One region of the Oxobacter pfennigii genome, then DNA from elsewhere that is predicted to be linked to it. Evidence: a T-box and tRNA genes for the amino acid it is inferred to sense, from the RefSeq annotation. Region 1 holds a T-box; the other regions hold tRNA genes.
The links. The T-box of region 1 lies ahead of gltX (glutamate--tRNA ligase). A T-box ahead of a tRNA ligase gene usually reads a tRNA of that ligase, here a tRNA-Glu.
Positions count from the first base shown of each region.

Region 1 (4,235 bases):
TATTCTTCAATTTTCGATGAAAGGTGCTTTGTATTTTTAAGATTTTTATCTACCCAATGCTTTATATTTTCAATATCTTGATTTAATTTTTCAAAGTCACCTTTAAATTCCCTGCTTTCAAATGAGGAGTATAGCTCCTTCAAACTCCATCTTAGATCCATAATAATTCCTCCTTTTCAAATTTTTCCAATTCAAGGCACATAATATTAATTTATCATATATTTATGATAAATTAAAACCATTATAATAATAATTATCTGGAATAAGAAGCATGTTCGGTCAAAATTTGCACTAATAGCTTACTTATTAACATATCTATAATATAGAGTGTTATTATAAAAGGAGATATTATAAATATGACAGACTATGAAAAAGCTGCATTATTTGAACACCGGTTCTGGCTGCAGATACTGGGCGACCACAGCAGGTTCATCTTTAATTCATTATATCCAGATGAAAAAAAGGAAATGCAAAAGGCCGGTATGTTTATAGAAATTTTTGACGGACTGCTGGACGAGGCAAGAGGCAATCTGTTAGAAAAGGATCTTTTGAGATTAACCCGGAAAGCCTGTCAGTATACTATGGAACTTAAACAATTCAAACTCCAGATCCTTGAAAGTCATATTACAGGGAAAATAAAAATAAGCCTTCCGCCTACATTTTTTAATCACATGCTCAATGAATTGGAGGAATACCAGGGAATATTATATGTACTTATATATAACAGGATGCCTAAAGCACATGCTGTACATCATCATCTTTTATGGCTTTTAGACGGTTCAGGACATGCATCATGGATAGGCAACAATCTTGATGACACGGAAAGAGAACTTATAAAAATAAGCCGGAATTATGCGAAGGACCTTGAAGGCTTATATTTGAAAGCTGTTGAAATGAAAGGATATTTAAGGACGGGGAAAAGCAAGTTCCCTTCCCTTGAAAAATTTAATGAAGATGCAGAAATGAAGATGCTGGATTTTAAGGTGTTCTTAAACGAAATAGAAAAACTTATACTTGAGAAGAAAGTATTAAGCACCATATTACCTCTGGTACCCGACCATATGGCGCGGGAAGAGTGCTATTATTTAACCAAGCTTGCTATGGCAGCTGGAATTAATGCTCCCGGATGTGAGCCAGGGAAGCCCCGTGTGGAGGATTAATTGATAAAAATTATAAGCCCGCTATAATTAAAGCGGGCTTTAAAGCATTAATATTTTTTCTTTTCTTTTTTCTGTTTATTTTCCTTAGGTGGCTTTTTAGTCTCTTTCTTTATTGCCTTCTCCTTTGACATATAAATACCTCCTTCTTAATAATTATAGAGAAAATTCTTGGTATTTTAGTCTGTGTCGGAATAATATAGTGTTGGCGTATATTTTCAGGATCAATATAATATATAGATATCACAGAAGATAAATCATATTTATGTATAAGGATTTGATAATTACAGAAACATTATGAAGATTGGGTTGAATGAATAGAAAATGTAGTTTTTATTAATTATATAGTATTACATAAATATAGTATTTTCAATATTTGTTCAAAAAAATGGTAATACTAATATATACTGCTGCTTTAAATTTTCATGTGTAATATTGACAGAGCATAAGTTAACCATTAAAATTATAAAGACATATTGAATATTATCCGTTTAAGGGAAAGAGTAGATATTTATTCCATCTAAGAGAGCCGGAAATGGTGCAAACCGGTATAGAATACATATTGAAGGAAGCTCCCATAGGATACTTAAAAAGCGGATGCTCTGCCGTTAAAAGGAGCTTTAAGTGGGCTAGTTTGGCCAATTTAGGTGGTACCGCGGAAGATAACCTTTCGTCCTATGCAGGACGAAAGGTTTTTTATATTAGGTTTATTATACTAACATTAATTTATGGAGGAAATAAGAATGAGTGATGTAAGAACGAGATTCGCCCCCAGCCCTACGGGCTATATGCATATAGGAAATTTAAGGACAGGATTATATGCATATTTGCTTGCCAAAAAAAATAATGGCAAATTCATATTGAGAATTGAAGATACCGACCAGGAAAGACTTGTAGAAGGAGCCGTTGATGTAATTTATAATGTATTGAAACTTACCGGCCTTAAGCATGATGAAGGTCCGGATATAGGCGGAGATTACGGCCCTTATGTTCAAAGCCAAAGAAAAAGCATTTATAAAGAGTATGCTGAAAAATTAGTTGATTTAGGCGGTGCTTATTATTGCTTCTGTTCAAAGGAGCAGATAGCTGAAGCAAGGGGAAAGCATGGCCTGACAAAGGAAGGAGCATTTAAATATGATGACCCCTGCAGATATGTTTCAATAGACGAGGCAAGAAAAAGGATTGAAAACGGCGAAGCCTATGTTGTAAGGCAGAGGATACCAAAGACCGGCGCCACGGCCTTTGAAGATGCAGTGTTTGGTTCAATAACCGTTGACAATAATACACTGGATGAAAATGTTTTATTAAAATCCGACGGTTTGCCCACCTATAATTTTGCAAATGTAGTTGATGACCATCTGATGAACATAAGCCATGTAATGAGGGGTGTTGAATATCTTTCTTCAACTCCTAAATATAATCTTCTTTACAATGCCTTTGGGTGGGAGATACCAACATACATTCATCTTCCGCACATTATAAAAGAAGGCGGCAAAAAATTAAGCAAAAGAGAGGGAGATGCGTCTTTCGAGGACTTTTATAAAAAAGGCTACCTTATAGAGGCTATAATAAATTATATTGCATTATTAGGCTGGAATCCCGGAACGGACCAGGAGATTTTCTCCCTTAAGGAATTGGAAGAACAGTTTGGAATAGATGGACTCAGCAAATCTTCGGCTATGTTTGACGTGAAGAAGTTAAACTGGATGAACAGCGAATATATTAAGAAAATGGATATTGCCGATTTTCATAAAATGGCTCTTCCATACTATGAAAAGGTTATAACCAATAAAAATATTGACCTTTTAAAGATAAGCGCTCTTATGCATACCAGGACGGATGTTTTTAATAACATACCTGAAAACATAGATTTCTTTGACAGTTTGCCGGATTACGATATAAATATGTATGTACATAAAAAAATGAAGACCGACCTTGAGAACTCATTAGAGTATCTTAAAGCATCCTATGATGCCTTAAAAGACTTAAGCGATTGGACAGAGGAAGGAATAGACAACGCATTAAAAGCCTTGATAGAAAAATTAGGTGTAAAAAACGGCCAGGTGCTATGGCCTGTACGAACAGCCATTTCCGGAAAACAGATGACACCTGGAGGTGCCATCGAAATTGCCGATATACTAGGCAAAGAAGAAACCTTAAAAAGAATGCAAATGGGAATTAAAAAACTTTCATAAAAGAACGCGGTGCCTTATGGCACTTCGTTTTTTTTATGGGGATAGTTCACAACTTTTTATTCAATAGTAAAAGTCATTGGGGCAAGCAAAGCTCACATAAAGCATAGAAAATATTCAAGCTGAAAAAAATAATAAGTGACCATGCTTATTCTAGTATATCAAGGAAAGTGATAGCATTGAATGATAAATTGGATTTAATCGAGGGAATTAAAACTCTGATTCTTTAGGAGAAAGTGAATTAAAAACTTTAAATTTGCTATCTATAGATGAAGATGAAGAAATGAGAACAAGAGTAGCCGAAATTTTACATTATGATTCGCCAGAAGCAGAAAAAATACTAATCTTTCTGACATCGGACAAATCTGAGATGATCAGAACCGATGCATGTGATTCTTTATGTAATAGCAAATCACAGGAAGTTTTTGAACTTTTAAAAAATAAGCTCAAAAAGGATAAAAGTGCACTGGTCAGGGGATATGCAGCCTTATCCACTGCAGATATAGCAAATAATATATGCTATGATAAGGAAAAATTAACCGAATTTATTCAATTTGCCTTAAAAAGAAAAGATTGTATGGGTAAAAATTCATTTATATAAGATATTAGTTATGTTAGGCGATAAATCGTATTTACGCTTAATTATAAAAGAATTGAATAACAGGTTGTATAGAAATAGATACGTTGCCGTAAAATCGCTAAGTGATTTGATAAAGGAAGAAAATATAAAAGAATAAAATTGGCACTTTGCCGCAGATTAAAATTAGAAAAATCCATTGCAGTAAGAGCTTTGATAGAAAAGGTTATAAAAATTAAGTAGTTTTTTTGCAATTTGCCGAGAAATATTGAGGGACTAAACAAAGGAACGAAAATTGTGAGGTGTCCC
Region 1 is NZ_LKET01000026.1:121,788-126,022, reverse strand. It holds gene OXPF_RS05935 (M3 family oligoendopeptidase) at 1-161, opposite strand, end outside; gene OXPF_RS05930 (DUF2935 domain-containing protein) at 357-1,160, shown strand; T-box leader at 1,639-1,838, shown strand; gene gltX (glutamate--tRNA ligase) at 1,901-3,352, shown strand; gene OXPF_RS21625 (HEAT repeat domain-containing protein) at 3,606-3,950, shown strand.

Region 2 (4,235 bases), on a different contig from region 1:
AAGGCAATTTCACATTGCTGCAATCATTGCTTTTTGCATTGTAAAAATCAGAGAGGGAACGTGGTACTTAAAAATGGCAAACTACATATTTACTGCACAGATGAGACAATCAGGGGTAACTCCTATACCCAATATTTTTATCGATGAATATATGGCAAATGCCGACGGCAACTTCGTAAAGGTGTATCTTTGCGGATTTATTGAAGCAATAAACGGAAATAAGGTATCCGGCGACTTCATATCCCAAAAGCTTGAGCTTTTGGAAAGCGATATAATTAAGGCCTGGGAATACTGGGAATCAAAGGGCCTGGTTAATATCAAAAAATCCTCCGGGGAATTACAGATTGAGTTTTTAAATATTTATGACGTATTCTATAGCAATAAATCATCCGTAAGTATGGCAGCAACTTATTCACCCGAGGACATACGTTCAAGAATGGACAATGCAAAAATAAAGGATATGTTTCAAAATATTGAAAAGTCCTTAGGGCGCACCATGTCTGCCAAGGAAATTTCCATGTATTTGAGCTGGCTGGATGATTATTCATTTTCTCCCGAGGTGATAACGCTCTTAATTGAATACTGCAAATCCAAAAAGAAAGTGGATTCCAGGTATTTTGAGAAAGTGGCCATAGCCTGGCACGATGCCAATATAGCATCTGTTGAAGACGCCCAAAAATACATAACTCAGCACGAAGAAAAATATAATAAGTACCGCCTGATTTTAGACTTTTTAGGCCTCAAGGAGCACGATTTGATGAAGCCCCAGGAAGAATTCTTAGATAAATGGTTCAGCAACTGGAACTTCAGCCTAGAGCTGGTTTTGGAGGCCTGCAAAATTTGCTCATTGAGAATAAATGAGCCTAATTTCAGCTATATAGACGGTATACTTTCCAACTGGTCAAAGCAGGGAATAAAGACCTTAAGAGAGGTTGAGACTGCGGATTCCAAGAAGAAGTCCAAAAACATGAAGTTCAAAGCTCCTGTAAATACCTTTAACAGCTACGATCAGCGCTCATATGATATAAAGGAATTGGAAAAGAAACTCTTGGGCATAGAAGAGGTGACGCCTGATGAATAATAAATACATAACCGAAATATTCAATGATTACGATAAAAAAAGGGCTTATGCTGAGGAAGCTGCAAAGCTTAGAAAGCAGGATATTTATAAAAAAATCCCCCGCATCCAGGCAATAGACAACGAGCTCTCCATGGTGGGAATAGAAATTGCCCGGAGCATTTTTAAAAAGGATGCGCCAATTGATGTGCTTTTAGAAAATTTAAAGCAAAAAACCATAGATTTAAAGATGGAAAAAGGGGAGCTACTGTCGCAGAACAATCTTTCCATGAATTATGATTCACCGATTTTTGAATGTAATGAATGCCAGGATACTGGCTATAAAGGTTCGGAGAAGTGCCGCTGCTTGAAGCAGAGGATAATAAATGTATTGTATGATCAGTCAAATTTAAAGAGCCTTCTTCCCAAAGAGAATTTTGAAACCTTTGTATTTGATTACTACTCCCAGAACAGATTTGAGGATGAGCCCCTTACTCCAAGAAAGAACATGGAGCGAATATTTGCGGCCTGTATAAACTTCGTTCAGGACTTTGACAAAAACGATGAAAATCTCTTTTTTTATGGTAAATCAGGCCTTGGCAAAACTTTTCTTTCAAGCTGCATAGCAAAGGATTTGATCGATAAAGGGAAGCTTGTTGTGTACCAGACGGCTTCAAACCTTATGGAGATATTAAAGACAGGCATGTTTGACTCTAGCAATGAGCTTGCAAAGGATAAGGTAGACAATATATATGAATGCGATTTACTTATAATAGATGATTTAGGTACCGAATACATAACGGAATTTACACAAATGGAGCTTTACAATATAATAAACAAAAGGCTTTTATCAGGCAAAAAGACCTTGATATCCACGAATTTTTCCCTGGATAACATATATAATACATATGCAGAGCGCATAACCTCAAGAATTTTCGGCCATTTCTCGGTATATAAGTTTTACGGAGAGGATATAAGATTCAAGACTGCGGAACTTAAGAGAAGGAAGGCAAAAATAAAATAAACAGCTCACATGAGCTGTTTATTTTATTTACAATTTGGAGCTGGCTAAAGGAATTGAACCTTCAACCTGCTGATTACAAGTCAGCTGCTCTGCCAATTGAGCTAAGCCAGCAATAATTGGCGACCCAGAAGGGGCTCGAACCCTCGACCTCCGGCGTGACAGGCCGGCACTCTAACCAACTGAGCTACTAGGCCGCATATGGTGGGAACAATAGGGCTCGAACCTATGACCCTCTGCTTGTAAGGCAGATGCTCTCCCAGCTGAGCTATGCTCCCATATGTGGTGACCCCTAGGGGACTCGAACCCCTGTTACCGCCGTGAAAGGGCGGTGTCTTAACCGCTTGACCAAGGGGCCATGACTTATTTATTGCTTCCTTCGTCAAGGCACTTTTATATAATACAAGAAATTATCATTGCTGTCAACACATTAAATTAACTTTTTCTTATGGCACTTTTTGGTATATAAAAACCCTTAACCCAGTGAAAATCTACGGTTATAATATATTATTAAAGGCGGCACATCGGCCGCCTTATATCTATACAGTTATTGTATGGTCTCTTCCCGGTCCTACGGAAACTATCGATATCTTAGTCTCTGCAAATTCTTCTATTCTCTTTAAATACTTCTTTGCATTTTCCGGAAGGTCATCATAGCTTCTGGCATTCTCAATGGATTCATCCCAACCGTCGAATTCTTCATATACCGGTTTGCATTTAGCAAGTATCTCTAGGCTTGCAGGAAAGTAATCAATTACCTTGCCGTCGAGCTCATATCCTACGCACACCTTAATCTTTTTAAGTCCTGCAAGGGTATCTATTTTAGTTACGGCAATGTCTGTGATGCTGGAAAGCCTGGTTGCATATTTCAATATGACTAAATCCAGCCAGCCGCATCTCCTTGCTCTTCCTGTAGTAGTGCCGTATTCCTTGCCCTTTTCCCTTATTCCGTCGCCTATTTCATCGAATAATTCTGTTGGAAAGGGACCCTTTCCTACCCTTGTGGTGTATGCCTTGCACACGCCTACCACTTTGTCAATGGCCTTAGGTCCTACCCCTGCGCCTACACACACTCCCCCGGATATTGGGTGGGAGGATGTAACGTAAGGATAAGTTCCGTAATCTATATCAAGCAGAGTGCCCTGGGCGCCTTCGAACAATACCTTGCTGCCCTTTTTAATCTCATTGTGAAGGACATCGGTGGTATCCTTTACATAAGGCCTCATTCTGTCAGCAAAAATCAGGTATTCATCTATTATCTGCTGCTTGTTTAATGCCTTTTCATTGTATATTTTGGTTATAATAGCGTTTTTAAAATCTATATTATCCCCTGCCAGCTTGACGAAGGTATCTTTATTTAAAAAGTCGCAGACCCTAATTCCGGTTCTTTCGAATTTATCCGTATAGCAAGGACCGATACCTTTTTTAGTGGTACCTATGTCTGAATCTCCCCTGCCTTCTTCAGCAAGGCCGTCCAATACCTTGTGATAAGGCATTATAATATGAGCCCTGTCGCTTATGCAGAGATTATCCACCTTGACTCCCAAATTCTCCAGATATTCGATTTCTTCAAAAAGAGCCTGGGGGTCTATTATAACTCCGTCTCCTATGATGTTTAAAGTTTCAGGGTACAATACTCCCGATGGTATAAGGTGAAGCTTATACTGCCTTCCCCCCGTTTCCACCGTATGGCCGGCGTTATTACCGCCCTGGTATCTTACAACCACCTGTGCATGCTCTGCAAGATAATCCGTTATTTTTCCCTTTCCTTCATCGCCCCATTGAGCACCTATAACTACTGTTCCTGACATTTGCGCCACTCCTTTGCTTTTTCATCTTAACCCAAAATTTTATTTTTTAACTTGTCGGCCAATATCCTGCCTACATAAACACCGCTTGCCGAAGCTTGAGACAGCGAGTGGGTCACTCCCGAACTGTCTCCCAATATATATAAGCCTTTGATGTCGGTTTCTAAGTTGTTATCCACTTCCACCCTGGAGTTATAAAATTTAACTTCCACTCCATATAATAATGTATCTTCATTTGCCGTACCCGGAGCTATCTTATCCAATGCATAAATCATTTCAATTATATTATCCAGCTGCCTTTTTGGTATAACCAGGCTCAAATCTCCCGGCGTAGCACTTAAAGTAGGCT
Region 2 is NZ_LKET01000051.1:155,172-159,406, forward strand. It holds gene OXPF_RS17920 (DnaD domain protein) at 1-1,081, shown strand, start outside; gene OXPF_RS17925 (ATP-binding protein) at 1,074-2,081, shown strand; tRNA gene OXPF_RS17930 (tRNA-Thr) at 2,117-2,192, opposite strand; tRNA gene OXPF_RS17935 (tRNA-Asp) at 2,199-2,275, opposite strand; tRNA gene OXPF_RS17940 (tRNA-Val) at 2,281-2,356, opposite strand; tRNA gene OXPF_RS17945 (tRNA-Glu) at 2,362-2,436, opposite strand; gene OXPF_RS17950 (adenylosuccinate synthase) at 2,618-3,889, opposite strand; gene OXPF_RS17955 (NAD(P)/FAD-dependent oxidoreductase) at 3,916-4,235, opposite strand, start outside.
Region 2: it has a tRNA-Glu gene. The T-box ahead of gltX (glutamate--tRNA ligase) is inferred to sense a tRNA for this amino acid. The anticodon was not compared.

Region 3 (4,235 bases), on a different contig from region 1:
TAAGAGCCCGCACGCTATAACAATCAGAGATTGCTAGCTGGCCCCGGGAACCTATGTTTGTGCAATAATAAAAATTTAGGAGCTGCTTTTGCGGCTCCTTTATAATTACGCTTTAAGTCTGGTCCATATTTACCAATATCTCATCTTTAATTTTACACAACCCGTTATTATAATGCCGGCACATGGTGCAATTAATGTTCTTTTCATCGCTGGTGGTGCCTGTCAAATTGCCCTCAGGCGAAAAATGGGAGCATTGCTGTGCGATTGCATTCATTTGTTCATAACTGTCCATGAAAAGTCACTTCCTTTAAGATTATTTTTCCTCATAACGGTGAAAATAATCACTTTTTTTAAAAGAAACTGACCTTTGAACTATTATAATTATATAAATACATGCCTAAGGAGCCTATTTTTGAAAAGCCTGTCTTTCTGTAAAGCCTTAAAGCTTTTTTATTTGATGAATCGACCGTAACGTAGGCTTCATTGAAATCCTTTCTCTTTATGAAATTAAGAGTGTGATTCAAAAGGAGCTTGGACAGTCCCAAACCTCGGTATTTGGTTATAATGCCGAAATTAACTATGTAAGGCTTGGTGTCGGGATGATTTTCGTATATAACCTGTGCATAACCTGCTATTTCATCATTATATTTAAGGAATATGCAGCCCTCTTCTAAAAAATAAATCTGTTTTTGTTCATGGAGTACATCCTCTATATTGAAGTCTTTATGGCCCTTTGCTCCTTTAAAAAGGTCATTTTGAATCCACATTCGAGTATACTCATCCCTGCCTTTTTTAAAGGTTTTAAAGCTTACATTGTCTGTAACGGGTACCCTTTTATAGCCATTCAAAAATATTTTCATATCGTAAATTTCCTGATCCATACTTAGATTAAGCTTGTCTGAAATTTCAAAATAGGGCTTGCTTTTATCTAAAAAAATCTGAGCGGTTTTATATTTCTTAAACAAAAAGCCTTTGTTTATGGATTCCAAAAGATAGGTGTAATTGGCTTTATTGCAGTAATTCTTTTCAATGAATATATCTTCTATATGCACTCTGTCTTTAATGCTGCTATCATCGATATCTTTATATAGAATGTATCCTTTTATTTTTTGGGATATCTTTAATAGCTTTATTTTTAATTTATTATTGCTTAATATGTCAGAATTAGCTCTTGTATTGCCATGTGCCATTGAATACAGTCTGTTAAAACTGTCGGTATAATTATCATTGTATTTTTCGACCTTTACCATAATCAATACCGCCTTTAATAAAATGAAACTTAAGTAAAATTGGGCTTTTTGCCAATAAGCAAATTATTAAAAATATTTATAAAATACCTGTTGACTATGTCATATTATAGCTGTATAATCATATTTGTTGTCGCTCATATGAGCTGCATAGCCGTAATATGTTATTTTTAATAATATATTATAACTAATGTGGCCCCTTGGTCAAGCGGTTAAGACACCGCCCTTTCACGGCGGTAACAGGGGTTCGAGTCCCCTAGGGGTCACCAATTTAATAAGGGCCTTTAGCTCAGTTGGTTAGAGCAACCGGCTCATAACCGGTTGGTCCGGGGTTCGAGTCCCTGAAGGCCCACCATTTTAGGCCAGATAGCTCAGTCGGTAGAGCAGTGGACTGAAAATCCACGTGTCGTTGGTTCGATTCCGACTCTGGCCACCAGAAAAAACCGCTAATAGCGGTTTTTTCAATTATATTCATCCTTATGGACGAGCGATATTCACTGACGCGAATGATATTGAACATGACGATAATATTCGCCGGGACGAATAAGGCTAATATAAATATCATCCTGCATCAGCAGAATATAATTACGCGCTATGTAATGGCACTGTAATATCATTTGCGAAACTAATATCATCTAACTCCCCTACCCCCTTTAAATTCCAGAGAGATTATTTAAAAAACATTATTGACTTATCAAATGAATTAATATATAATAAGTTTTGTCGTCAAACGAGGGCCTTTAGCTCAGTTGGTTAGAGCAACCGGCTCATAACCGGTTGGTCCGGGGTTCGAGTCCCTGAAGGCCCACCATTTGCTGGCATAGCTCAACAGGCAGAGCAGCTGACTTGTAATCAGCAGGTTGTTGGTTCAATTCCGACTGCCAGCTCCACACCACTAAATTTAATAAACATATTTTATGGAGGGATTCCCGAGTGGCCAAAGGGGGCAGACTGTAAATCTGTTATCGGACGATTTCGATGGTTCGAATCCATCTCCCTCCACCAGAAAAAACCGCTATTAGCGGTTTTTTTCAATTATATTCGTCCTGACGACGAGCGATATTCACCAGCATGAATGATATTGCCGATAGCAATGATATTCGCTGCCACGAATAAGACGAATATAATATAATTCTGCTTCACTATGAAGAAGTTTATAAGAATTTACAGCAAAATGCGTAGTACTTCGTAGATTATTAATATCATCTGTTAGAGCCGCTAAAAATAGCGCAAAAGCATAATCACCTGTACTCCCCCGCCCACTTTCTTACCTCTAGACACTTCTCATATGGCAATACCCATGTTTTAACCTCTTTTCCATCGTTATAGGCCAATGCCAGCTTATATTCCGTCTCTCCTCTCGTAATGCTCCAATCCTTGTGATTATAAAAAAGAAGCTTGTGATATGTATTGTCTTTCATTTCTATATTAATTGTAAAATGGATGGGATACTTCCAATCATAGGTCGGAAGGCTTTCTTCATTTATAATAAGTCTACCGTTGGAGCTGTTTATAATACAGCTTCAGCCAGATACAAATGCCGCCTGCACTTGATATTGAACAGCTAAAGGCAGCAAGCTTCGTTGATAAGAAAGAAAATCTAATACTTTATGGACTCGTGGGTACCGGCAAGTCGCATCTTGCAACTGCAATAGGAGTTGCAGCCTGCAGCAGCGGCAAGAGAGTGAGATTCTTCCGCACAGCATCATTGGTGAACCAACTTAGTGAATCCAAAGCAAAAGGTGAGCTGAAACGCTTCATGAAACTAATCGAGAAAACGGACCTATTGATATGTGATGAATGGGGTTATATACCCTTTGAAAAGGAAGGATCACAATTACTATTCCAAGTAATATCGGAATGCTATGAGAGAAGAAGCGTCATCATTACAACGAATTTAGAATTCAGCAAGTGGAATGGTATTTTCTATGACGAAAAGCTGACAAGCGCTATTATTGACAGGCTGGTTCATCACAGCCATCTGCTGGTTTATACAGGCCCAAGTCATAGGTTAACACACTCAACCATGAAATCCCAGTAATGGAAATGGGGTGCTCGGAAAATTAAGTTCCGGAATGTATGGAAAGGTACTTGCCAAAAACAATTAAAAGCTTCTCCTTCTTAAGCTTTGATATGACAGACATCACCCTATCCTCCCCTGTTTTGGTTTATGTCCTGAATAAAATATTATCCATTGGTATTCGGCAGATAATAAAGTTTGAACTCGGAATACCTTGGTACACCAATTATAAAATTTAGGTTGAATAATAAATGTACAAAGTAGCCAAGTTTATAAGTGAAATTAACCCTCCTCAGGAATTAAAAAAAGGCTTGTGTTATCAGCAAAGCCTTTTTATATATAATGTAATTATTTTTTTAAAATTATGAATTTGAAGATATGAATTTTGTGTGTTTCTTTAAGTACTTTTACAGACTTGACGCTTTTACTGAAACCGGCTGGTCAAAAAGGCCTCTTTTAACTTCAGTAGCTGTCATATGCTTGGCGTTGAACTTCTCAGTCAAGTAGTTGCATGCATCCCAAGGATTAATCCTGTCACCGCAGGTGAAAACGTCAACTGCAGCATAGCCTAGCTCAGGCCAAGTATGAATGGTAAGATGTGATTCTGATATTACGACAACCCCGCTTACCCCTTGTGGACTAAATTTATGAAACGCAACTTCACGTACTTCAGCACCTGCTTCCAAAGCTGAATCTACCATAATCCTCTCAATCAATTCCCTGTCGTTAAGTGTTTGTGGATTACATCCATAAATTTCTGCCAAAATATGACGGCCCAAAGTGTTCATCGTATTATCTTTGCCTCCTTTTCCAGACTATAGTAATAATTTATTAATTTTCAATAAGCTAATTCTATCAGAAACATGGAAAAAGTCAATACATTACATCAAAAATTTTACTTACCTTAAATAAAGTCATTCTAACTCGGTATTTCTCATTTTTACTCTGCTTTTTATCCAAAGTTATTA
Region 3 is NZ_LKET01000028.1:16,717-20,951, forward strand. It holds gene OXPF_RS06560 (pyridoxal phosphate-dependent aminotransferase) at 1-3, shown strand, start outside; gene OXPF_RS06565 (hypothetical protein) at 113-292, opposite strand; gene OXPF_RS06570 (GNAT family N-acetyltransferase) at 351-1,250, opposite strand; tRNA gene OXPF_RS06575 (tRNA-Glu) at 1,442-1,516, shown strand; tRNA gene OXPF_RS06580 (tRNA-Ile) at 1,526-1,602, shown strand; tRNA gene OXPF_RS06585 (tRNA-Phe) at 1,608-1,683, shown strand; tRNA gene OXPF_RS06590 (tRNA-Ile) at 1,982-2,058, shown strand; tRNA gene OXPF_RS06595 (tRNA-Thr) at 2,062-2,137, shown strand; tRNA gene OXPF_RS06600 (tRNA-Tyr) at 2,167-2,252, shown strand; gene OXPF_RS22390 (hypothetical protein) at 2,489-2,668, opposite strand; partial or broken gene istB (IS21-like element helper ATPase IstB) at 2,776-3,288, shown strand; gene speD (adenosylmethionine decarboxylase) at 3,675-4,055, opposite strand.
Region 3: it has a tRNA-Glu gene. The T-box ahead of gltX (glutamate--tRNA ligase) is inferred to sense a tRNA for this amino acid. The anticodon was not compared.